Regions from separate parts of the Marinobacter nauticus ATCC 49840 genome, predicted to be linked through region 2. Evidence: riboswitches for the same ligand, from Rfam matches in the RefSeq annotation. Region 2 holds a riboswitch; the other holds the start of a gene.
What was found. A riboswitch is a leader RNA that binds a small molecule or an ion and turns the genes downstream of it on or off. The one in region 2 is predicted to bind thiamine pyrophosphate.
Positions count from the first base shown of each region.

Region 1: it holds a riboswitch for thiamine pyrophosphate, as region 2 does, so the genes downstream of both, thiB (thiamine ABC transporter substrate binding subunit) here and thiC (phosphomethylpyrimidine synthase ThiC) in region 2, are expected to answer to the same signal.

Region 1 covers NC_017067.1:2,098,164-2,109,986, reverse strand. The annotation lists gene MARHY_RS09810 (ABC transporter ATP-binding protein) at 1-496, opposite strand, end outside; gene MARHY_RS09805 (ABC transporter permease) at 500-1,648, opposite strand; gene MARHY_RS09800 (thiamine ABC transporter ATP-binding protein) at 1,685-2,299, opposite strand; gene MARHY_RS09795 (ABC transporter permease subunit) at 2,292-3,959, opposite strand; gene thiB (thiamine ABC transporter substrate binding subunit) at 3,964-4,968, opposite strand; TPP riboswitch at 5,017-5,108, opposite strand; gene MARHY_RS09785 (murein L,D-transpeptidase catalytic domain family protein) at 5,273-6,016, shown strand; tRNA gene MARHY_RS09780 (tRNA-Gly) at 6,145-6,220, shown strand; tRNA gene MARHY_RS09775 (tRNA-Cys) at 6,278-6,351, shown strand; gene MARHY_RS09770 (putative bifunctional diguanylate cyclase/phosphodiesterase) at 6,590-8,317, opposite strand; gene MARHY_RS09765 (putative RNA methyltransferase) at 8,468-9,319, shown strand; gene MARHY_RS09760 (DUF3581 family protein) at 9,301-10,047, opposite strand; gene MARHY_RS09755 (cold-shock protein) at 10,241-10,447, opposite strand; gene MARHY_RS09750 (LysR family transcriptional regulator ArgP) at 10,694-11,566, opposite strand; gene MARHY_RS09745 (LysE/ArgO family amino acid transporter) at 11,656-11,823, shown strand, end outside.
Region 2 covers NC_017067.1:691,706-703,528, forward strand. The annotation lists gene MARHY_RS03190 (mannose-1-phosphate guanylyltransferase/mannose-6-phosphate isomerase) at 1-430, opposite strand, end outside; gene MARHY_RS03195 (YrbL family protein) at 510-1,214, opposite strand; gene MARHY_RS03200 (glycosyltransferase) at 1,207-2,208, opposite strand; gene MARHY_RS03205 (glycosyltransferase family 4 protein) at 2,205-3,323, opposite strand; gene MARHY_RS03210 (mitochondrial fission ELM1 family protein) at 3,320-4,288, opposite strand; gene lpxL (LpxL/LpxP family Kdo(2)-lipid IV(A) lauroyl/palmitoleoyl acyltransferase) at 4,292-5,254, opposite strand; gene waaA (lipid IV(A) 3-deoxy-D-manno-octulosonic acid transferase) at 5,357-6,610, shown strand; gene MARHY_RS03225 (TolC family outer membrane protein) at 6,654-8,015, opposite strand; TPP riboswitch at 8,202-8,315, shown strand; gene thiC (phosphomethylpyrimidine synthase ThiC) at 8,399-10,276, shown strand; gene MARHY_RS03235 (NUDIX domain-containing protein) at 10,391-11,011, shown strand; gene MARHY_RS03240 (DUF1249 domain-containing protein) at 11,008-11,493, shown strand; gene cpdA (3',5'-cyclic-AMP phosphodiesterase) at 11,704-11,823, shown strand, end outside.

The DNA of each region.
Region 1 (11,823 bases), 1.4 Mb from region 2:
ACAGGATTTCCGGGTCCAGCGCCAGCGCCCGGGCCAGGGCCGCCCGCTTGACCATACCGCCGGAGAGTTCGGCCGGGTATTTCGTGGCGGCTTCTGGTGGCAGGCCGGTCAAGGCCAGTTTCATTCGGGCCAGTTCCTCCGCTTCGGCCCGCGACAGCCGGGCGTGTTCAATCAGCGGCAGCGCGATGTTCTGCTCAAGGTTCAGTGAGGTGAACAAGGCACCGCCCTGAAACAGAACCCCGAAACGTTGCTCATAGCGAGATCGTTCGGTGGCGGATAGTTCCGTCAAATCTTCACCAAAAACGGTGATATGCCCGCCGGACGGTGGATTCAGGCCAACTATACTGCGCAAAAGAACGGACTTGCCGGTGCCGGAACCTCCGACCACACCCAGAATCTCCCGGGGATACAGATCCAGATCGAGTCTCTCATGAACGATGTGGCTGCCGAACCGGTTGTCGAGTGCGCGTACCTGTATGACCGGATGATCCGCCATGCCTTACCAACCCATTTCCATGAAAAACAGCGCTGCCACGGAATCCAGCAGTATCACCATAAAGATAGACTGCACCACGCTGGAGGTGGTGTGTTCCCCGACAGACTGAGCACTGCCGGCCACTTTGAAGCCTTCCAGGCAACCAATGACGGCGATCAGAAATGCGAACACCGGCGCCTTGCCAAGGCCGACCAGGAAGTGCTTCAGGGCAATATCCCGTTCGACAATGGCAATGAACTGGCTGGGCGGAATGTCCAGAGCCACCGCGCAGACCACAGCCCCACCGACCATGCCCGAGATCATGCCGATAAACGTGAGAATGGGTAGGCTGAACATCATCGCCAAAACCCGGGGAACGACCAGCAGTTCCACCGGATTGAGCCCCAGGGTGCGAATAGCGTCGAGTTCTTCATTGACTTTCATAGCGCCAATCTGTGCGGTGAAGGCACTGGCGGTTCGGCCGGCCAGCAGGATGGCTGCCAGAAGTACGCCGAACTCCCGCAGGAACGAGAACGCCACCAGATCCACTGTGTAAATGGTCGCGCCAAAGTCTTCAAGAACTGTCGCGCCAAGAAACGCAACCACGGCGCCAACCAGAAAGGTAAGCAGGGCAACAATGGGCAGGGCGTTCAGGCCGGTGTCGTGTAGTGCCGCCACAAAGGGTGTTATACGCCAGCGAGTAGGCCGGGGCAGGATGTAGAACAGCGTGCCCAGCGTCTGGCCAATAAACCCGGCCAGCAACCAGACAAGTTGCCCCAGTGTGGTCACCTTCTTCCCGATCTCCGCCAGGAACGCCACGACCGGGTTAACGGTTGCGACCGCCGCCGACGGCTGGTTCATGGCTTCAGCAACCGCCTGTATCAGGGCACGCTGTTCATCCGGTAATTCAGCTCGTTGCAGAGCGCTGATCAGAGCGTCGCTGCCAAGCAATTTCACCATCAACGAGGCGCCGGCGGTGTCCAGGCGGCCCAGGCCGGAAAAATCCGGATTGCAGCCTGCTGCGCGAGGTTTCAGGGCAGTTGTTTGCCGATTCAGGGCGGAATAGTGGGACAGAGTCCAGTCGCCGGAAAACTTCAGCGTATGGCCACCGAAGTCGGCGTTACCGGGAGTGTGGGCGCCAAGTGGCTGAGATAGGCCTGGTTCATTTGCCACGGAGTCACGGAGTCCCTGTTTGAGTTCTCTGAAAGCTTAAAGATTCCAGTGGCTGTCTGCCAGTATTCTGCGTTCTTCTTCATCGTGACTGGCCAGTAGCATGGTGATGCCCCGGGCTTTCTCTTCTAGCAGCATGGCGTACAGAATCTTCCGGGTTTCGGTGTCCAGGCCCGTCATCGGCTCATCCAGCAAGAGCAATGGTTGGCGCCGCAGGATGGCTCGCAGCAAGGCAACGCGCTGGCGTTGGCCACCGGAAAGCTCGCCAGGCATTCTGGGACCGAAACCTGCTAACCCGGTGCGTTCCAGCCCGGTTTCAATGGCGTGGCGTTGAGATTCATCCAGCTTGAGACCGGGTTGAATGCCAAGGCCAATATTGGTAAAGACATCCAGGTGCTCGAACAGGTTGTGTTCCTGGAACACGCTCGTTACCGGGCGCTGCCAGGGTTTTAGCAAGTGGATCGGCTTGTCCTGCCAGAGAATCCGGCCGCTGGCTGGCGGGAGAAAACCTGCAACCAGACTGAGCAGGGTTGATTTGCCGGAACCGCTGGGGCCCTGGATGGCCAGACATTCACCAGCAGGCACGGAAAAATCGAATCGCCAGAGATGGCCGTCAGGGCCATACTCGAAGGCCAGATCTTTGATCTCAAGCATGTTCAGGCTCCGGCAGTGGTTGGCTCGCAGCGGAAGTTGTTCTGGACTTAATGCCGGGAACACGGGAGAGCGATACAAAAATCAGTATCAGTAGCCCCAACAGCCAGAGTCCGGTACCTGCGGCCTCCCCTAAGCGGTAACTACCCAGTTGCTGATATAGCAAAACGGGGAGAGTGGGTTTGCCGGGACTGCCGAACAGGGCGATAACACCGAAGTCACCCAGAGATAATGCCACACCATACGCCAGGGCCAGAGCAACTGGACGGCGCAGATACGGCCAATACAGCCATCGCCATCGATACCAGCCCAGGAGGCCCAGTTGGTCTGCCTGTTTGAGTGATCCGGAGTCCAGGCTTGCGAGAGGTCCGCGCAGTATCTGTAGCACAAACGGCACGGCCATCAGCCCGTTGATCAGTGCCACCAGGAACCAGCCCTGCATGGTGTTCCCCAATTGCGGCCTTAACAGAATAAAAAGCCCGGTCCCCAGTACCAGAGGCGGTACGATCAATGGGAGATAGCCAGTGACGGCCGGCACTATGGCCAGCCAGCGCAGACGAGCCCTGTTGGTTGCCGCCAGGGTTAGCAAGGCAACGACCACCGAACCGAGCCCGGCTGGAATGGCGATTAACAGGCTGCGAGCGGTGGCCGGCAATAGCTGTTGATAAATAGAAGTAGCATCCGCCGTTGGCCACAAGGCCGGTAAACCGCGCAGAATAATAGCCAGTAGTGGCGCGACCAGAAAGGCCGTGAAAATCGCCAGGAGCAGACTTGCTGAAAACCCTTGCCAGCGCCGTGCGAACAGAGGGACCTGACGCGATAGCCGTCGGTTTGGCAGTACCGCGGTGTCCAGGCGTTTCCGGAAAACCAGCCACCAGAGGCTGCCACAGATCAACAGCTGCAGAATGGCAAACAGTGCGGCACGGGCGAAATCGAATTCAAAGCGCAGGGCCTGGTAGATGGCGACTTCCAGGGTCGTTGTTCCTGGCCCTCCGCCCAGCGTCATGATGATGGCAAAACTGGTGAAGCACAGCGTGAACACCAGTGCCGCCACGCCGGGCAGTACCGGTTTGATGGCGGGCCAGTGTACCGCACGCCACAGCCACCAGCCGCCGAGCCCAAGCTGAGAAGCTGTTCTCATTCGTGGCGCGGGTATGGAATCCAGAGCCTGCAACAGGATTCGGGCCGCCAGTGGCGCATTGAAGAACACGTGGGCGAGCAGAATGCCGTTCAGCCCATAAAGATTCCAACCATTTCCAGGAAGCCAGATATTGAGCAGGCCGGTGAACCAGCCCTGCCGACCAAACACCGCTATGATGCCTGAGACTGCCACGATAGTGGGTAAAACCAGACTCAACTCCATCAGCCGCAGAATCAATGTGCGACCAGGGAAGCCTTTGTAGCGGGCGAGGGCGGTCGCCACCGGGAGCGCCAGCGCCAGGCTTAACAGGACAGATAAAAAGGCCTGCCAAAGGGTAAATCGGACCACGCTCTGGAAATAGGAGCTTGCTAGCGTGCGCCCCGGATCCAGCTCACCGGCCTCCTGTAGTATGCTCCCCAAGCCAAGTGCCACGAGCAGCAATAGCCCGGTGCCGAGTAACAGGCCGGGCCAGATTTGCCAGCCAGGATGGCTGAAGGGGGCGGCACTCGCGTGTGTTGGCATCACATCAGTCGGTCAGTGCATCAAGCCAGTCGTTCACCAACTGTCGGCGGATGGTGGCAACTTTCGCGGGGTTTATATACAGGGCTTCGGATGGTGTAATCAGCTTGTCGAAAACCTCTGGCAATTCATCCCCAAGATCAACGGCCGGATACATCACATTCTTCAGTGGAATATGACGCTGGAAGTTCGCGGTCAGCATGAAGTCCAGAAACTCTCTGGCAAGTGTCTTGTTATCGGAGCTTTCCACCAGGGCGGCGACTTCGACCTGCAGGTAATGTCCTTCATTGAAACGCGCCGCCTGATAACGGTCAGTTTTGTCGATAGCCATGTGATACGCAGGAGAGGTGCTGTAAGAGAGGATCATAGGCGCTTCGCCATTCATGAATAGCGAGAAATAACCGTCACTCCAGCTTTGGGTGGTTGCGAGAATCTTGTCGCTGAGCTGCTGCCACTTTGCGGGCGCTTCATCACCATAGACGGCATGCATCCAGAGCAACAGGCCGAGTCCCGGGGTGCTGGTGCGCGGGTCCTGAATAATGATCTTGAGATCCTCTGGCGCGTTGACCAGTTCTTCAAGGCTTGAGGGCGGCTCCGACAACTGCTCGGTATCGTAGACAAAGGCAAAATAGCCCCAGTCGTAGGGCACGAAAGTGTCGTCGTCCCAGTTAACAGGCAATGCCAGGCGTTCCAGTGATTGACCGTGGCGGCCCAGAAGGCCGGTTTGCCGAGCGGTCTCCATGGTGCCGGTATCCAGCCCCAGAACCACATCTGCCGGAGTGGAGCTTCCTTCCAGCCGGAGCCTTTGCAGAATGTCTCCGCCGCTGTCCAATACGGTGTAGTTCAGGGAGCACCCGCATTGGGCTTCAAACGCCTCTTTAACCGCGGGCCCCGGGCCCCATTCGGCGGCAAAGGAGGGATGGGTATACACATTCAGGGCGGTCGGTTCATCGGCGGCAACCATCAGCGGCAGCGACACGGCGAACAACGCGGGAATCAAGCGTGAAATCATACATTGGCACCTTGTTCAGTAGCGGGGGTGCCATGCCGCGAACACCACGAAAGGTGGTGACTCAATCCCTACGCCGGTATTAACCGGGTCAGGTTCCGCGGGTATGGTCTCAGCCCTTCCAGGCACCCCGTTGAGTTGAGTCAATGCTATCACGCCGGAGCCACACCCCGGAATTCGTATGTTTGATTACTGCTTGTTTATTTTTTGTACGGCGATGACGGGTGTCTCATTTTTTATTGATAGAATGGGGCATTTTTTGATCTGCGGATTTATGCAGCTTCTATCTGGTTGAGAGGTAAGTTTGATGCCAAAGCATCACAAACGACGAAAGATTTCTGCCCTGGTTGCAGGCGCGCTTTTTACCCTTGGGTTGTCGGCCGCAGGCCACGCCCAAACCGCGAACGATGATATGTTTGGACGTTTGGCCTCCGCGGCTCCCAAGCTCAGCCCGCAGGTTCTCGAAGCTGCACTCAAGGCAACCCGTTGTGCCATCAGCAATGGCACAGCCATGCCAGAGCGGCTGGCTGTGATCGACTTCTCTTTGCCGTCCTCGAAAGAAAGACTGTGGCTGTTCGATCTGAACGAAGGAGAATTAATCCTTCGTGACCTCGTGGCTCACGGTAAAAACTCCGGTAATGCTGAGGCAACCGCATTTTCCAATATCGAGGGCAGTCACCAGTCCAGTATCGGCCTGTTCAAAGCCGCCGAATCCTATCGGGGTTCCCATGGCTATTCGTTGCGCCTTGACGGACTGGAACCAGGGTTCAATGATCTTGCTCGTCAGCGGGCAATTGTTATCCATGGTGCAGACTACGTTCAGGACAGCTGGGTAACAAAGTACGGCAGAATCGGCCGTAGTCACGGCTGCCCGGCAGTAGACAATCAAATCATCAAAACCGTGGTAGACGAGCTCAAGGGCGGACAGCTGGTGTTTAAATACTATCCTGACCAGGAGTGGCTCCAGTCCTCCAGTTACCTGAACTGCGATTCCGGCGGGCAGCTGGCCCGTGCGCGAAATACCACAGCGGTGGCTGGAGATCGATCCTGAATCGTTGCTGGCTAAACTTTGTGCAGATTTTCAGTAAAAACAGAAAGTTGAAAAAAAGGTGTTGACGGCGAAGGCGGAATCCGTAGAATACGCAGCCGTTGACGAGGCAATGCTTCTGAAACATTAGAGCGGGAATAGCTCAGTTGGTAGAGCACAACCTTGCCAAGGTTGGGGTCGCGAGTTCGAATCTCGTTTCCCGCTCCAATTTCTCCAAGTCTCTCAATGCCTCCTGAGAGCAAAAGCCAGAATCCAGGCTTCCCCGGCGCGGTGGCAGAGTGGTTATGCAGCGGACTGCAACTCCGTGTACGCCGGTTCGATTCCGACCCGCGCCTCCATTTTTACCCCCTTATATCAAAGGCTTGTGATCTTGGGCAGTAGTCCTCGGCTGATACTGAAGGCTCATGTCTTCGGGCATATTCATGAGGGCTATGGTGAGTACCTGCAGGGCGAAACCCGTCTCATTAATGCCAGTACCTGCAACGAACGTTATATGCCTGAGAATACTCCGGTGGTGTTAAACCTATCCCTTCAAAGGGGCTGACCTCAAGGACGCCAGGCTAAGTTTGTTGCTCATTAACTGCGTGAAGCCAGGGGCTTCATAAATGCCTCTGCCGCTTTCGCCGGCATCGGTTTGGCGTAAAGAAAGCCCTGGGCGAAATCGCATCCGAGATCCCGTATCAGCTTTGCCTGTTGTTCCGTCTCTACACCTTCTACAAGTATGCTCAACCCAAGACTCTGGCCGACCGTAACCATGGCTTTCATGATGGCCATGTCGCTTTCGTTTTCCATGGCATAGTGAAGGAAGCTTCGATCGATCTTGATGCTGCATACTGGCAGCTTCCGAAGATAAACCAGGGAGGAGTATCCGGTGCCGAAGTCGTCAATGGATATATGGAGCCCGGCAGCCTTGAGGCGCTCCAGTTGCCTGGTTTGGTCTTCTTCGCTGCCAAACACCTCGTTTTCCGTGAGTTCTACCCCGAGTTGCTCAGGTTTCAAACCATAGTGTTCGATGGTTTCCAGGATCTGGTCAGCCAGGTGTGGATTGGTCAGTTGGCGACCGGACAGATTGACGTCAATGCGTACGCCCGCGAGCTCAGTTCCCTGCCAGGCTTTGAGCTGTTTGCATGCGGCATCGATCACCCAGTCACCGATACGGTTTATAAGTCCGGATTTTTCAGCGACCGGGATAAATGTCGCCGGAGAGACAAGGTTTGATGCCTTGTCGAAACACCGCAACAGCGCCTCGCATGAGGTGGTCCCGCCAGTTCTCAGATCTATCTGTGGCTGGTAGTAAAGTTCCAATCCGCCATTCGTCAGGGCTTGTCGGAGCAGGGCGGTAATCTGTTGGTATTTGACGAGCCGGTCGTTGATATCAGAGGTGTAGAAGCAGACCGTATTCTTTCCGATCTCCTTGGCGCGGTACATGGCCGCGTCTGCGTTGCCCATGAGTTCCGCTGCGGTGCCGCCATTGTGTGGGTACAGGCTGACGCCAAAACTTGCCGATACCTGATAGCAATCACCGTGAAGCTGCACCTTGCTTTCGAGTGCCTTGACCAGCCGTTGAAGTAATTCATGAATGCCTTCAGGGCCATGGAAATCGAACAGTAACAGAACGAATTCGTCTCCTCCGAAACGGCAGAGCAGATCGCTGTGTCGCAATTCCTGCTTTAAGGTGTCGGCAACCGATTTGAGGAGGGAGTCGCCCTGATAGTGGCCGAGGGTATCGTTAATCAGTTTGAAGTTGTCCAGATCCATGAAGATCACCGCAACTTCGCGATTGCAACGATCTGCCTCGGCCAGCCGGCTTTCAAGTTCAGACTCCATCAGGCGTCGGTTGGGTAACCCGGTAAGATCATCAAAACTGGCGCGGCGAACCAGTTCTGCCTTGGCTTGCGTTTGTTCTTCCAGGCTGATGTCGATACAGAACATTTCGCACTCGCCGGTATCCTGTTTGATCATGACATGACTGGAGTAAACGGGAACCAGGTGGCCATCCTTGTGTTTCAGTGCCAGTTCTTCTGCGGGAATGCTGATGTTGTGATCGAGCCAGTTGGTGTGGGCCTCAATGACGGCTTCGCGCATGGCTTCCGGAATAATCAGGTCCTCCAGCCGTTTTCCCTGAGCCTCATTTCTGGAGTACCCGTATAGTCTTGTGCTGGCTTCATTCCAGTAGATGACCCTCCGATTCCGGTCGTAGCCCTGAACGGCAACCATCGGAAGGCTCTCAATCAACTCATGGAACTTTTGTTCACTTTGCTCCGATTGTGACGATGACGACGATCTGTCCTTCTTCTTATCCATGACGGACGAGACTCCTCCCGGTTGGGTGAGAACGCATCTATGCGCTTTCCAGTCGTTCACAACAAGAATAGGAAGCCATTCCTCCGTTTGCGAGCCTGATGGGATATTCCTTGTTAGAATACGCCGGCATTTCCAACGTTTGGACGCTCAGTGAACACCACTTCCTTTGAATCCTTCGCCTGTCCGCTCGACGGCAATCCGCTACAGCGGGAAAACAAAGTCTGGCGCTGTCCGCAGGGCCATAGCTTCGATATTGCCCGCCAGGGCTACGTAAATTTGCTGCCAGTTCAGAAAAAGCGCTCGAAAGAACCTGGTGACAGCAAAGCCATGGTGGCCGCGCGCCAGCGCTTTCTGGAGGCGGGATACTATCGCCCGATTGCGGATGCCGTGTCGGCTGCAATCCTGAACGGCGCTGCGACGGGCAGCGAGCTCAGTTGTCTGGATGCCGGCTGTGGTGAGGGCTATTATCTGCGCCAACTAGCGTCCCAGGAGGACGAAATCTCACTATCGTTGCTCGGACTGGACATTTCCAAGTGGGCGGTGCTGGCGGCGGCGCGCATGGAAAAACGCGCAGGTTGGGTGGTTGGCAGCAATGCCAATCTGCCGGTGTTACCAGCTTCAGTCGACCGTGTGCTTTGCCTTTTCGGGTTCCCGGTGTATCCGGAGTTCGCGCGGGTTTTACGGCCAGGCGGGCGACTGGTACAGGTAGACGCCGGCCAGGATCATCTGAGGGAGTTGCGGGAGATTGTCTATCCGGAAGTTCGCGCAGACTCTCGTAAAGTGGCTCTGGTGCCAGAAGGATTTCGGCGAATCGGCACCCAGGATTTACGCTTCACAGTGCATCTCGAAGGCGCTGAGCCTATTGCCGATTTATTGGCAATGACCCCGCACCTCTACCGGGCGAGTGCGGAAGGCAGGGCACGGGCTGCGGCGCTGAAAGCGTTATCGGTAACCGTGGATGTCTGCCTGCAAACGTTTGAGCGTTATAATCCTGCCGGCTGATCAGCGCTTTCCATCCCCCAGCGGGTGCCTCTCGCCTTGAGCCGGTAAAATTCCTCGATGATGCCGGCCATGGCCTCAGGGCAGTACTCCCGAAGGCCGCCCAGTACCAGCCGCTTGGCAACCTCGCCAACGGTTTTGCCGGAAGACTGCAGGTTGTATTCAAGCGTTACGTTGCCGCGTTTACCCGCAACTTCCAGATCTGCGTTGTTCAGTTCGAGGTCTGGGTGAGGGTTCTCCAGCTGTGTGAGAGCCAGGCTCATGCTCTCATACATCACCATTGGCCGGTCGGGATTGAACATCACCCCGTGTGATTCCATCAAGGGCTTGAGCGTGTGCGGAAAGTTTTTCCCGGACGCCGCAACATAGCACCGACTGAACTCTTCAATCACTTTTTCATCCCGGGTTACCGCGCCTTTACGGGTAACTTCCAGGTAGACCTTACCGGCTTCGTCGACAACGTTGATGGCTTCGCCATTTTCGCTTTCGCGGAACTCAAGCGGAACCTCGGCACCAAGCAGGTTACGGAACTTGAAGGTCATATTTTCTGAGAGCCCGAAACGGGACACCACAATGGTGAACAGCAGGTCGCCGGGCACGCAAAAACGACGGGCGTCCGGATCGTGGATCGGATTGAAGTCCCCGGCGATCTCTTTGGCAAAGTAGCTGGCCTGGGGTGCGGAAATCACAATACGTCCGTCCTGGACGGAATAGAACTGTTCAGAAAACATGGTGGGCCTTTTCTGGTTTGCTGAGCCTCGAGGGCCTGGGGAGTGAATTCACCCGAGCAGGCATTATAGGCCTTAGCGTGGCTCAAGGTGAGCCCGACCATGGTACTAATAAGGACGAATACGGACGAACAGGGAAATTCAGGCAACAAAAAAGGCAGCCGAAGCTGCCTTTTTGATCGTACTGGGCTGTTAATTACAGACCAACTACGTTTTCCGCCTGAGGACCTTTCTGGCCCTGAGTCACGGTGAATTCAACCTGCTGGCCTTCTGCCAGAGTCTTGAAGCCGCCGCCCTGAATGGCGCTGTAGTGAACGAAAACGTCCGGGCCGCCTTCACGAGTGATAAAGCCGAAGCCTTTGGATTCGTTGAAGAACTTAACAGTACCGGTAACAGTAGACATATTTTACTATCCTGAATTCAATCATTTAATGTGCTGCCTGGTCTCGTTGTGAGGGCAGGTCAGCGGTGTGCGGAAACATAAAAACTGGCGTGATCAAAAACAGGACGAACACTACTTATAACAACAGGGATGCGTCTTATTGATGAATGCTTTGCTAAATCTTTCCAACGACCGCCACTGTACTCCTGTCTGGATGGTTTGCATAGCTATTTTTTCTAGGCAGATACCCTGATCACCGGAAACCGCTCAAACCAACTCGCTCGAATCCTGCAGTTTGCGCGTTAACCGGGACATCAACTCACCACCGTGCCGCCAGAAGTGCCAGTAAAGAGGAACTTCCAGGCCGCTGCCGGGGGCGATACTAACCAGTCGATTTGCCTCGATATGCTCCCGGGCCTGAATTTCCGGAATCATTCCATAACCCATGCCGGTCAGCGCAAGCTTTACGAAGCCCTCGGATGAAGGGCACAGGTGGTGCGGAAATTTGCCCTGATAGCCCACCCGGGCCAGGAACCGATGCTGGAGTTGATCGTTGGGCCCAAACACAATGGCGGGCGCGGATTGCAGGCTCCCGTTGTTCAGCCCGTCTGGAAAATAGCGGCGGGTATACTCCGGTGTGGCCAATGGCAGATACGTCATCACTCCCAGCGGTATGCACCGGGCGCCGGCAACCGGCTGAGGGCTGCTGCAAAGGCAGGCGGCTACGTCGCCCTCGCGCATGCGCCGCAGTCCTACGTCCTGGTCTTCTACCACCATGTCCAGAAGTATTCCTTCTTCGGTACAGAAGTCGCCGACGGCAGAGGCCCACCAGGTTGCGAGGCTGTCCGCATTGAGCGCGACGCGAAATCGAGTGGCTGGTTCGGCCAGAGAGGGAATGGAACTGGTCAGGTCGCGTTCCAGCAGGCGCACCTGATGAACATGATTGAGCAATCTCTGGCCTGCGGGCGTTGCTCTTGGGTTCTGGCTACGCACCAGCACAGGTTGGCCAAGCCTGACTTCAAGCGTACGAATTCGCTGAGAAATGGCGGACTGGCTGATGCCCAGCATGTCGCCGGCTTTATCAAAACCACCGGCGTCGACCACGGCGGCAAGGGCTTCCAGCAATTTGTAGTCAAGCATAAGAAAAACTTATCAGGCATTAACAGGATGAATTTCAAGTATAGCGGTAACGGGGTAGGCTTTCGCCATTAATCATAAGGAGTGCAGTGGTGTTTGAGAGTTATCTGACAGGCCTGGTTGTGTGTGGTGGAATTATCGTGGCTATTGGTGCCCAGAATGCCTACGTTCTCAGCCAGGCGATTCGTCGTGAACACCATTGGTGGTCAGCAGGTTTGTGTATGACCTCGGATATCCTGCTGTTCACCCTGGGCATGTTT
Region 2 (11,823 bases):
TGACCAGCTTGCCCTGCTCGGCCAGCGGGATTGCCTTTCGAATACCGTTCTGGAATGCGCCCATATCCTTGATCAGATGATCCGCCGCCAGTACCAGCATCAGTGGGTTCTGATTCTCATCGGTTTTTCTGATCAGTTGCAGGGCAGCAAGGGCGATGGCCGGCGCCGTGTTGCGGCCACAGGGCTCCAGGATAATGCGGGCATCGTTGTAGCCGGACTGGCGCATCTGTTCTGCCGCCAGGAACCGGTGATCTTCGTTGCAGATCAGCAGCGGGTCAGCAGATTCCATGCCCTCAAGTCGGGCGACCGTGAGTTGCAGCATGGACAGTCGATCGTCCGTCAGTTTCAGGAACTGTTTCGGATTCAGTTGCCTGGACAGTGGCCAAAGGCGTGAGCCGGTGCCTCCGGCCATGATGACGGGGTGAATCATGTGCACACTCCGGGATGTGAAAGTTGCGATGGATGCAGATAAAAGTGGTCGATATCTTATCACGCTGCCAGGCACGGTTTTATCTTAAGCGTTGGAAATCTTCCCAGGAATGTCCCTGGCTATCCTGCTCCCAGGCTAATCGCTTTTCGAAACGTCGAACCTTCCTTTCAATATAGCGCTCGCTCCAGCCGGGTGCCGAGGCCAGGGCCTGGGGGATAGCAGGAGCCCCCAGGCCGTCCACCAGAAACAGCTCAGGTTGGCCGGTACGATCGGTTACTACAAGATTGTGTGGCAGTAGATTGCGGGTAAGAATGCGGTTCGCGGTCAGCCAGTTCTCAAACCGCTGAATGGCCTCAAGGAGCTCAGGCGTTAGCCCTCCGCCCCGGATCAGGAATTCGAGTGTCGGTGCTATATTGCCGTCCTTGCAGCGAAGCATTTCGCTCTCGTTCGCTGGCCCCAGGGTGGTCGCAACCCGGCCATAGAACTTTGGTAAATGACTCCACAGGCTTTCTTCGTTACCTGTTTGAATCAGGCGTCTTATAGCCGGTTGCTGGTGTGCTCTCAGTTCCTGGGTGTTGTCATTGAGCCGGGCTTTTCCCAAAAGCCGTTTCACCACTGACTGTTTTTGATACCTTGCCTGGATACTCCCGGGGCGAATTACCTTCAGGCAGCGGTCCGGATTGTCCGGATGTTGAAAGCAAAAACGATTGGCACCTTGCGCAAAGGGCAACAGTGAATCCAGATTGGCTTCCGCCTGATGGTATTGATTATGTGCACTATCCACGGCGTGTAACCTCACGGTACACCTGCAAGGTGTTCGCAACCATAGAATCGACGCTCAGTTCACGGGCAGCAAAATCCCGTACTCCAGCCTGAGACTCCACCAGTTCGGCAATCGGCGTGTTGAGAAGCGAAGATAGCCCGGCGGTGTCACCCGTCGGACAGATGTGCTGTGGTGGGAGCAACTCATTGGCCACGGGCACATCGGTTGAGACTACTGGTTTTCCCGAAAGAAGAGCTTCTGCACAGACATAGGAAAAACCCTCGCGCCGAGAAGAAATTACAATGCCGTCGACGGACTGCATCAGTCCGGGAATATCTTCCTGATAGCCGATGAGCTTGACTCTGCTGGTAAGCTTTAGCCGTTCGATCCTCTCCTGCAGTGCCTCGTGCTCTTTCCCGTCCCCTGCGATCAGCAGGCTGCCTTTTGCGCTCTGGAAGGCATCAATAAGTTGATCGAAGCCCTTTGCGTGAACCAATCGGCCGACAGCCAACCACAAGGGGCGATCGTAAGTCTGGAAGTTGAAGGGCGCTTCCGGGCATCGCTCGATGTTTATTCCGTTATAAACGACGGTTACGTTTCCGCCAATATCACTGGCCAATGCGTGGCTAACGGCAATAATCCTTGAAAACCGATTGGCAGCCGGATATCGGGATTTGAAATTGTGAATGGTCGCGATGAAACGGGTTTTGGGAAACAGGGGCGACAGTAGCTGGATTGTCGCAGCGGACTTACTGCCCTGAGCATGAACCAGGTCGAATTCCTGAGCCCGAAGCGCCTTTACGATCGAGCAGATCAATGTAGGAGAATAACGGGACCCTTTGGTGTTGACCGGGTACCGGTTTACTCCGGGATCAAGAGCTTCGAGGTGTTCCGGTGCCGACATGCAGTAGACAGATACACCCGCTCCCGCCAGTCCGTTGGCAAGATCGGCGAAGTGTTTCTCCATGCCGCCTTTTGCGGACGGAGGCGATAGCATCATCAGCAGAACTTTCACTGGAGCTCCGCCCGTCTGGTCTGAATTGCTGCTTCGTATATCTCGAGTGTGGACTCTGTCTGCGCCCGCAGTAAAAACCGGTCCGGAAGAAATATATCAGGCTTGGGTTTGTCCAGCAGCCCGAGCACGGCGCTGGCAAACGCGCCGGTGTCGTCCGGTGTTACCAGCCCTTCCCGGAAACAGGCTTGCAGGGTTTCCGCTGCACCGCCGCGGTTGTACGCCACCACCGGTGTACCGGACGCCAGGGCCTCGGTGACTGTGCGGCCGAAGGGCTCTGGCTTGGTGGACATGTGGCACACCACCTCGGCCAGCAGGTAGAGGTTGGTCATGTCGTTTCGCTGGCCGAGAAACGTGACTTTATCAGTCAGTTGCAAACGACTGCGCTCCTTTTCCAGCTCCTGCAGAAAGCGCTCCTTACCCGGTTCTGCGCCGCCAACGATGATGCCGTGACAATCCGGGCGTTGACGTACGATACGCGCCATGGCCTCCAGAAAATGCAACTGGCCTTTCCAGCGAGAGATACGGCCCGGCATCATGATGATCTTTTTGCCGGCGAGTTGAGGAAACCTCCCGAGGAGGTGGTTTTGCCATTGTTCGTTGATGGCTCGGTTGCGGAAGGCTTCAATGTCTACGCCACGCTGGACCACCGTCAGCTTGTGTTCCGGCACAGCAAAGTGCTTCAGAACATAGTCTCGTACGCAATTGGACACCGCTATGACCTGATCCGCTTTTGCCATGATGGCGCTGTAAGGCGTCACTGAATACATGCCGTGGAAGGTCGAAACTACGGCCGGGCGTTCATATTGTGGCAGCGTTTTCAACGCCAGGTGAACAATCCAGGCCGGCATTCGGGAACGCACGTGAACGATGTCTGGCTTCAGATCCTTCAGCAGCTTGCGCATGGGCAGTATCTGTCCGAATGAAGCCGGCGTTTTTCGGTGTATCGGCATGTGAATATGCGAGGAGCCCTGGCCGCGGACCTGTTCGGCCATCGGGCCGCCGTTGGAAACCACGAAGGATTCGTGGCCTCGTTTCACCAGTTCGGCAGCGAATTCAACAGTACCTCTTTCCACACCGCCACTGTGCAGCGCCGGTAACGCTTGTAGAACCCTCACCTTGTCCGCTCCCCGTCCTTGTTCTGATACTTGCCCAGGAATATCTGCATTACCCAGCGGCCGGCCCGGTCCGCTTCCCAGAGACGATCGTGTCGTTCGGGCTGTTCGGCCATGATTGATGCGTGGTCGGCCCAGTGCGCCAGCAGTCCTTTCTTTGCGAGTTGCTCGACACCATTGGCTACCCTGCTTCCCGATCGAGGATTAAGATCCAGAAGGCCGGTTGGCACCCCCGACGTAACGGCTTCGCACACCATGGACTGGCTATCCGGTGTTACCCAGACGGCTCTTGATGACGCGAGCTGGTGGTTCAGCCAGCCCTCGTGCGTCTGATTGTGGTCAACGACTGAAATCCTGGGGCCCTGAAGCTCCGAGAGGCTGTCGGACAGGGCTTTTGGTGTGCGCCGGGAGTTGGTGATGGTCCAGCGCCATTCGGGGTAGCGTGCCATCAGGTCGCCCAACTGCGAAAGAATGGCATCATCATGCCAGTCATAGTGCTGCGATGGTCCTCCGATCAGTACCAGAGCTTCGGGCTTGCTGGTGAGCCTGGCCAGGGGCGTGACGGCATTAATTACCCCCTCTGTGATCAGAATGTTGCGAGCAGGCTTAACCTTGTCGTGGGCCGGAATAATGGCGGCATCGACCAAACGGAGGGGGAATCCAGGCTTCATCAGCACGAGCGTTTTTGCCTTGCGATAGCGTCGCAAGGCCAGCAATAACCGGTGGGTTCCTGAACCGGCCCCGATTATAAGTGCAGGGGCGGGCAGGTTTGGCACCGAAGCCGGCGCAATTCCCGTCAGTGCTCGCCACATCGGGGTTGGGTAATCCGTGGCGTTTATCCAATGGAGGTCCGCGCCGGCGAGGACGCGCAATCGATTACCCAAACCGCGTAACTGGTTGCGATGGCCGGCCTTGTTGTCGGTAATCAGCCAGATAACGGGTGCGGTGGCGCCGGAGTCCCTGTTCAAGAGTTACCTCTTCTTCTTCCGTTTTCGGCCATAGAAGCCCGGATCATCCCTGTTCGGTCTGGTTTTGAAGCGGCGGTGCATCCAAAGATACTGGTCGGGCGCCTTGCGGATTTCCTGCTCGATAATGGCGTTGATCCTGGTGGCATCCTCAAGATCATCGCCACTGGGGAAGTTCTCCAGGGCAGGGTGGAAATAGATGTCGTAGCCCGGGCCATCTTCCCGGCGGAAATGACTGAAGGGAACAACCTTGCACTTGCTACGCTCAGCAATCCGCGATGTGGCAGTAATGGTGCCGGTTGGAATCCCGAAGAAGGGCGCGAAAACGATGTCTTTCCGGCCGTAGTCCTGATCCGTGGCGTACCAGACGGCCCGGTTGTTCTTCAGGCAGCGAAATAGCCCGCGAAGGTCACGTGCGCCCAGCACCGAACCGTAACGTCGGCCGCGAGCCCGCGTCATCACTGCGTTCATCAGTGGGTTGTTGTGATCCCGCTGCATGACGTCTGCCTCAATATACTCCGTCGCCAGGCTACCACCCAGATCCAGCGTGCTGTAGTGGCCTCCGAGCAACAATACGCCATGCCCCTCTTCGAGCGCTTGCTCGAAGTGTTCGAGACCGTGAACTCTGGTGATCTTTTTGAGTTTTGACGCATCGCGAAACCAGGCAACACCAATCTCCATCAAGCCAATCCCGTTGGCGATAAAAGCATTGCGAACCAGCGCGGCCTGTTGCTGCTGGTTCAGCTCCGGGAAACACAGGCGAATATTCACTTCGGCAATATGGCGCCGGCTTTTCGCCAGCCGCCAGGCCAGCAGGCCAGCAATCTTGCCCAGCCACCATTGCAGGCGCAGCGGCAACTGGGCCACTAGCCACATCGCGGCTATGCCAAGCCAGGTTGGCCACCATCGTGGATGGCGGTAGGCTGAATAGTCTGTGTTTCGTGGTAGTTTGCGGTACTTCTTCTTCAAAATCGTGAATCCTGCATCGACAAACGGTTTTCCGGGGGGCAAGATGCCCGTCCAAAGAAAAATTGGCCCTATGATAACGCACTGTTTTGCCGGGAGTCCTGCGTGTTCCAGTTTATCTATTCCCAGCTGATTCGCCTTGTGCTGCCGTTCATACTGATCCGGCTGTGGTGGCAAGGGCGTAAAGCGCCCGCCCTTCGGCGCGACTGGCAACACCGTTTGGGTTGGGTGCCCGAAATTTCTGGCCCGGTTATCTGGGTACACGCCGTGTCTGTGGGTGAAACCATTGCGGCAGGCCCGTTGGTCAGGCGCCTGCTCGCCAGGAATCTGGGGGCCACTATTTTGATGACGGCGATGACCGACACCGGGTTGGCCCAGGCCCGCAAGATGTTTGGTGACAGGGTAACGTATGCCTACGCCCCATACGACACACCCGGCGCCATCCGGCGTTTTCTGGACCGCATCAATCCCAGGATTCTGGTTATTCTCGAAACTGAAATCTGGCCCAATATGATCCGCCAATGCCGCCGGAGGAGAGTTCCGGTTTTCCTGATAAATGCGCGCTTGTCCGAGCGTTCTGCCCGTGGTTACGAACGGGTCAAAGGGCTGGCCGCGCCGATCATGAAAAGCATTACCTGGGTGGCGGCGCAGGCCGACCGGGATGCTGACCGGTTTCGGCGCATTGGCGTTGCCGCCTCCCACGTTGAGGTTACTGGCAGTGTGAAGTTTGATGTCGATATACCGGATGATGTGCGTGCGGCTTCCAGTGCCTTGCGTGAGGAGCTTGGGGCTCGCCCGGTCTGGATTGCCGGCAGCACGCACTCCGGAGAAGACCAGCAATTGCTTGACGCTCATCAGAGAATACTTCAGCAACATCCTGAGGCTTTGCTGATTATTGTGCCCAGGCATCCGGATCGCTTTGACTCTGTCGCGGAGCTGGCGGAGAAAGAGGGGTTTTCTGTTGCCCGTCGTTCAACCGGTGATGACCCCGCCGAAGCTCAGGTTTATCTGGGTGACACCATGGGCGAACTGATGATGCTGTACGGTGCCAGTGATATCGCCTTTGTTGGAGGTTCGTTGATCGAGCGTGGTGGGCATAATCCACTGGAGCCGGCAGCCTGGGGAATACCGGTTTTTTCGGGGCCTCATGTTTTCAATTTTGAAACCATATACGAACACTTGCTGACGGATGGTGCTGTGCAGGTAATAGACGGGGCGAAAGCCTTGGCCACGGCGCTCAGTAAGCTGATGACTGATAAAGAAGAATGCCGGGCCTACGGAGTGCGTGCATTAAGCGTCGTTCAGAAAAACCGGGGTGCCTTGGATAAGGTTGTCGAAGGGATTATCGAACGTCTGTAGCTCCGGGTATCGCCGGTGATACCCGGAGCTCGCCTTTTGGGGATTACCGGGCAGGGTTGTCCAGTGTGCGGTCTTCCTCTGCCATCGCTTCTATGCCTCGCGCACCTTCACTCAGCCAGTTGTTCAGATCCACCAGATCCTGAGGGCTCAGGGTTCCGGCTGCCTGTTTCAGTTGCAGAGTGTTGATCACGTAATCATACCGCGCATTGGCGTAGTCCCTCAGGGCGACGTAGTAAGCCCGCTCTGCATCCAGAACTTCCACGATGTTGCGGGTACCAACGTCATAACCGGCCCGGGTGGCATCCAGGGCGCTACGACGAGAGATGATGGTCTGCTCCAGTGCCGATGCCGTTTCCACGTTGTTGTTCACGGTGAGGAACAGGCTGCGGGTGTTTACCTGTACATCGCGACGGACGGTGTTCAGATCCTGCTCTGCAGCGGTGACCAGAGAGCGTTGTTGGCGCACGCCGGCCTGGGTGCCGCCGCCCATATAGAGAGGCACGTTGAGCTCCAGGCCAATAACCCCCTGGGTTCCTTCCTGCTGAGGGTTTCGGGCGCCGTCCAGCTCGGACTCGCCATAGGATGCCACCAGGTCCAGTGTTGGCAAATGGCCGGATTTGGCAACTTTAAGATTGGCCTCGCTGGCGTTCAGTTGTGATAAAGCCGCTTGAATGGACCAGTTCTGGTCCAGGGCTGTTGTTTCCCAGGCATTCGGGTTCATGGGCTCAGGTCGACCGAGCGGGAAATTCTCGCGCAGGTTTTCCAGGTCATCGGCGTATTCGCCGGTCAGTCGCGCCAGCTGCTCCCGGGCGACATTCAGCTGGTTGTCGGCTGCGATGCGCTGGCTTTTGCTGTCGTCATAGCTGGCGCGGGCTTCGTACACCTCGGTGATGGCGATCAGGCCGACGTCGAAGCGTTCCTGCGCCTGTTCATACTGGCGCTGGATTGCTGCTTCAGTCGCGCGAGCTGTTGCAACGGTATCCTGAGCGCGCAGGACATTAAAATAGGCGGTTGCAACATCCAGAATCAGTTGTTGCTGGGCCAGGTTGTACTGGGCCTGGGCGGCTTCGGTCTGGAACTGGCTGGCGTCGTAGCGGAACCAGTTGTCGGCGCGGAAAACCGGTTGCGACAATTGCACGCCATAGTTGAATGACTTGTAGCTGTCTCCCGGGCCGTTTTCAGCGTCGAAATCCGTGTGGTTGGCTTCGGCAAACGCACCAACCTGCGGCAATAAGGTACTCTTGCTCACATCGCTGGCGGCTTGCTGGGCCTGAAACTGTGCCAGCGCAGAGGCGATGCCGGAGTCATATGACAGTGCCTGCTCATAAGCCTCCACAAGATCCAGAGAGAAAGCGGGCTGGGCTGCCAGCAGGGTGATCAAACCTGGAAGTAAACGTTTCTTCATTATTGCTCCTGAAAACTATCTCCGGGCATCCGTGATCTGGACACAGGTATCGGCAGGTCAACGTGTAGAGCGCGGGTTTATCCCGATAGTGACCCAAAGGTATTGGTGGCCCATTATGGACAATAATCGTTCCCGTCTCTACACTTGAAAAGCTCACTCATTTTGTGAGCAAAACAGAATATTTATCGCGTCTTGACGGGGTGCTGATTCGCCTGAAGCAGGTGATCGGCTGAGATTGCAACGCAGAACCCGCGACCTGATCCGGATAATACCGGCGTAGGGATTAAGACCGTACGAACCATGCCGGAAGTAGGTTTCGAATTACCTTCGGCATAACTCCGTCATACGCGACCCGACCACCTGAGCAAACACGGGAGCAGACGATGACGGATATCCCATCCTACCTGAGCGATTCCGCACAAGTAGACTCCGCAGCAATCAAACCATTACCAAGCTCACGAAAAATATACGTGCAGGGTAGCCGAGCCGATCTGCGCGTGCCTATGCGGGAAATTACTGTGGGCGACACGCCCACTGAAATGGGCGGCGAAAAGAACCCGCCAGTGGTGGTGTACGACACCTCCGGGCCCTATTCAGACCCGGAAGCCAGCATTGATCTGCGCAAGGGGCTGCCGCCGGTGCGCGCTGCATGGATTGCCGAACGCGGCGATGTCGAACAACTGGAAGGGTATACCTCTGAGTTTACCCGCCGGCGTATGAAAGATCCGACTCTGGATCCGCTCCGGTTTATGGACGAGCGCAAACCCCTGCGTGCCAAACCCGGCAACAATGTGTCCCAAATGCATTACGCCCGGCGGGGCATTGTCACTCCGGAAATGGAATACATTGCCATCCGGGAGAACATGAAGCTGCAGGAAGCCCGAGAGAATGGATTGCTGGCCGAGCAGCACCCCGGGCAGTCATTCGGTGCCAACCTGCCGAAAGAAATTACCCCGGAATTTGTCCGCGACGAAGTGGCCCGTGGCCGCGCCATCATTCCAGCCAACATCAACCACCCGGAAATCGAACCGATGATCATCGGTCGCAACTTCCTGGTGAAGATCAACGGCAACATTGGCAACTCGGCAGTGACCTCCTCCATTGAAGAGGAAGTGGAAAAACTCACCTGGGGCATTCGCTGGGGAGCGGATACCATCATGGATCTGTCCACCGGAAAGAACATTCACGAAACCCGGGAATGGATCATCCGCAACTCCCCGGTCCCCATCGGCACCGTGCCCATCTACCAGGCCCTGGAAAAAGTCGGCGGCGTGGCCGAAGATCTGACCTGGGAAATCTTCCGCGACACCTTGATTGAACAGGCGGAGCAGGGCGTGGATTACTTCACCATCCATGCTGGCGTGCGCCTGCACCACGTACCGCTGACCGCCAAACGCACCACCGGCATTGTGTCCCGAGGTGGTTCCATCATGGCCAAGTGGTGCCTGGCTCACCACAAGGAAAGTTTCCTGTACGAGCACTTTGAAGACATCTGCGAAATCATGAAGGCCTATGATGTCTCCTTCAGTCTTGGTGACGGCCTGCGCCCGGGCTCCATTGCCGATGCCAATGATGCCGCCCAGTTTGGTGAACTGGAAACCCTCGGAGAACTCACCAAAATTGCCTGGAAGCACGACGTCCAGTGCATGATCGAAGGCCCCGGCCATGTGCCGATGCAGTTGATCAAGGAGAATATGGACAAACAGCTGGAATGCTGTGACGAAGCGCCGTTCTATACGCTCGGACCGCTGATCACCGATATTGCACCGGGCTATGACCACATCACGTCTGGCATCGGGGCGGCCATGATCGGTTGGTATGGTTGTGCCATGCTTTGTTATGTCACGCCAAAGGAACACCTTGGACTGCCCAACAAGGACGATGTGAAAACCGGCATTATCACCTACAAGATCGCCGCGCATGCTGCAGATCTCGCAAAGGGTCACCCGGGTGCCCAGATCCGCGACAATGCGTTGTCCAAAGCACGATTCGAGTTCCGCTGGGAAGACCAGTTCAATCTGGGGCTGGACCCGGATACTGCCCGCGCCTACCACGACGAAACCCTTCCCAAGGAATCGGCCAAGGTGGCGCATTTCTGCTCCATGTGTGGCCCCAAGTTCTGCTCCATGAAAATCTCCCAGGAGGTCCGGGATTACGCGGCAGAGCACGGTATCGATGAGGTGTCGGCGATTGATGCCGGTATGCAGGCGAAATCACGGGAGTTTGTGGAATCGGGCAGCAAGATCTACGACAAGATCTGACCCGCATTCACTTGGTTCCATGATGGCGTGAATCCGAGCCTGGCGGGGTGTTAACTTGCACCCCGCCGTGGCTCCGGCTATCGTTCAAGGCCGAATGCGCAACCGGGTGAAGTAATGCCAAAACCATTCCAGTTCAACGCCAGCGACGTCAAAGTCGAAAAACGTGAAACCGTGTTCCAGGGCTTCTTCCGAATGGACAAACTCTGGCTGACGCATCCGCGCTTCGATGGTCGCGACATGCCCGTCTTTACCCGGGAACTGTTTATCCGGGGTGATGCCACCTGCGTGCTGCCATACGATCCGGCGCGCGACGAGGTTGTACTTCTGGAGCAGTTTCGTTTGGGGGCGCTCCACCGTAACCAGTCCCCCTGGTTACTGGAACTTGTTGCTGGCATGAATGAGGATGGTGAGAGTCCGGAAGAGGTGGCCCAGCGAGAAGGTCAGGAAGAGGCTGGGCTGAGTTTCAGTCGCCTGGACAAAATCTGCGATTACCTGGTTTCCCCCGGCGGTACCACGGAAATGATCCACCTGTATTGCGGTCAGATCAGCACCGCCGAGGCTGGTGGTGTTTTCGGTATGGAACATGAGCACGAGGACATTCTCAGCCACGTGGTGTCAGCGGAAGAATGCTTTGCCATGATTGCTGATGGCCGCATCAATAACGCCGCCGCGATTATTGCCATCCAGTGGCTGCAATTGAACCGGGAGCGTTTGCGGCGGGAGTGGCAAGCATGACGGAGTGGGTAAAGCGGCCCAGGCAATATGTGCCGGACCTGCGCCAGTTGGGGGCGCTCTGCGACGGCAACTATCAGCGCCTGCGCAAGCTGCGCCAGCTTGAGGTGGATGGCAAACCCGTATGTGAGTTCGAACTGCACCGGGAGAACCAGTACCTGGGCCGGGTGCGAATTGAAGTGCTGCAAACGGCCAGATTCACAGAAACCCTGCTGCTGGAGCAAGTCCACAACAGCGGCCGATGGCTGAACAACCCGCGGATGACTGTGCGCGTATACCACGATGCCCTCATGGCCGAAGTAATCAGCTGCTACCGGCAACGACAGATTGCGCCCGTGAATGACTATCCGAACCGGTTTATGCATCACCCGGATGAAAAGGTTCAGGTGAACGGCTTCCTGGCCGATTGGCTGGACTATTGCCTGCGTTTCGGGCACCTGCCGATGGAGCATGCAGCCTGGTCTGCGGGCGAAGGCATCGATTGAAAACCCTCATCTCTGAACGGTTTCTCAGTTCGCCGAAAGTCTATAAAGCCGGTTGCCGGACCTGTGGCAGAGTTGTCAAATACTGCAAAATATAGCGTGCCGCTGGTCAGAATGTGATCCACCTTCCATTCGTGAACAATCAATCTGAACTAAGCCATCGTACACTTGTCTGGATTATCAACTGCTTGCAGAAAACAGAACAGGCCTGGCATGACCAAACCCACAACGGCGCGCCCACTCAATGTGTTGCAGCTTACCGATCCGCACCTGATGGCGTCTGCGGATGGAGCCTTGCTGGGAGTCAACACCCGTGACAGCCTGGCGGCGGTG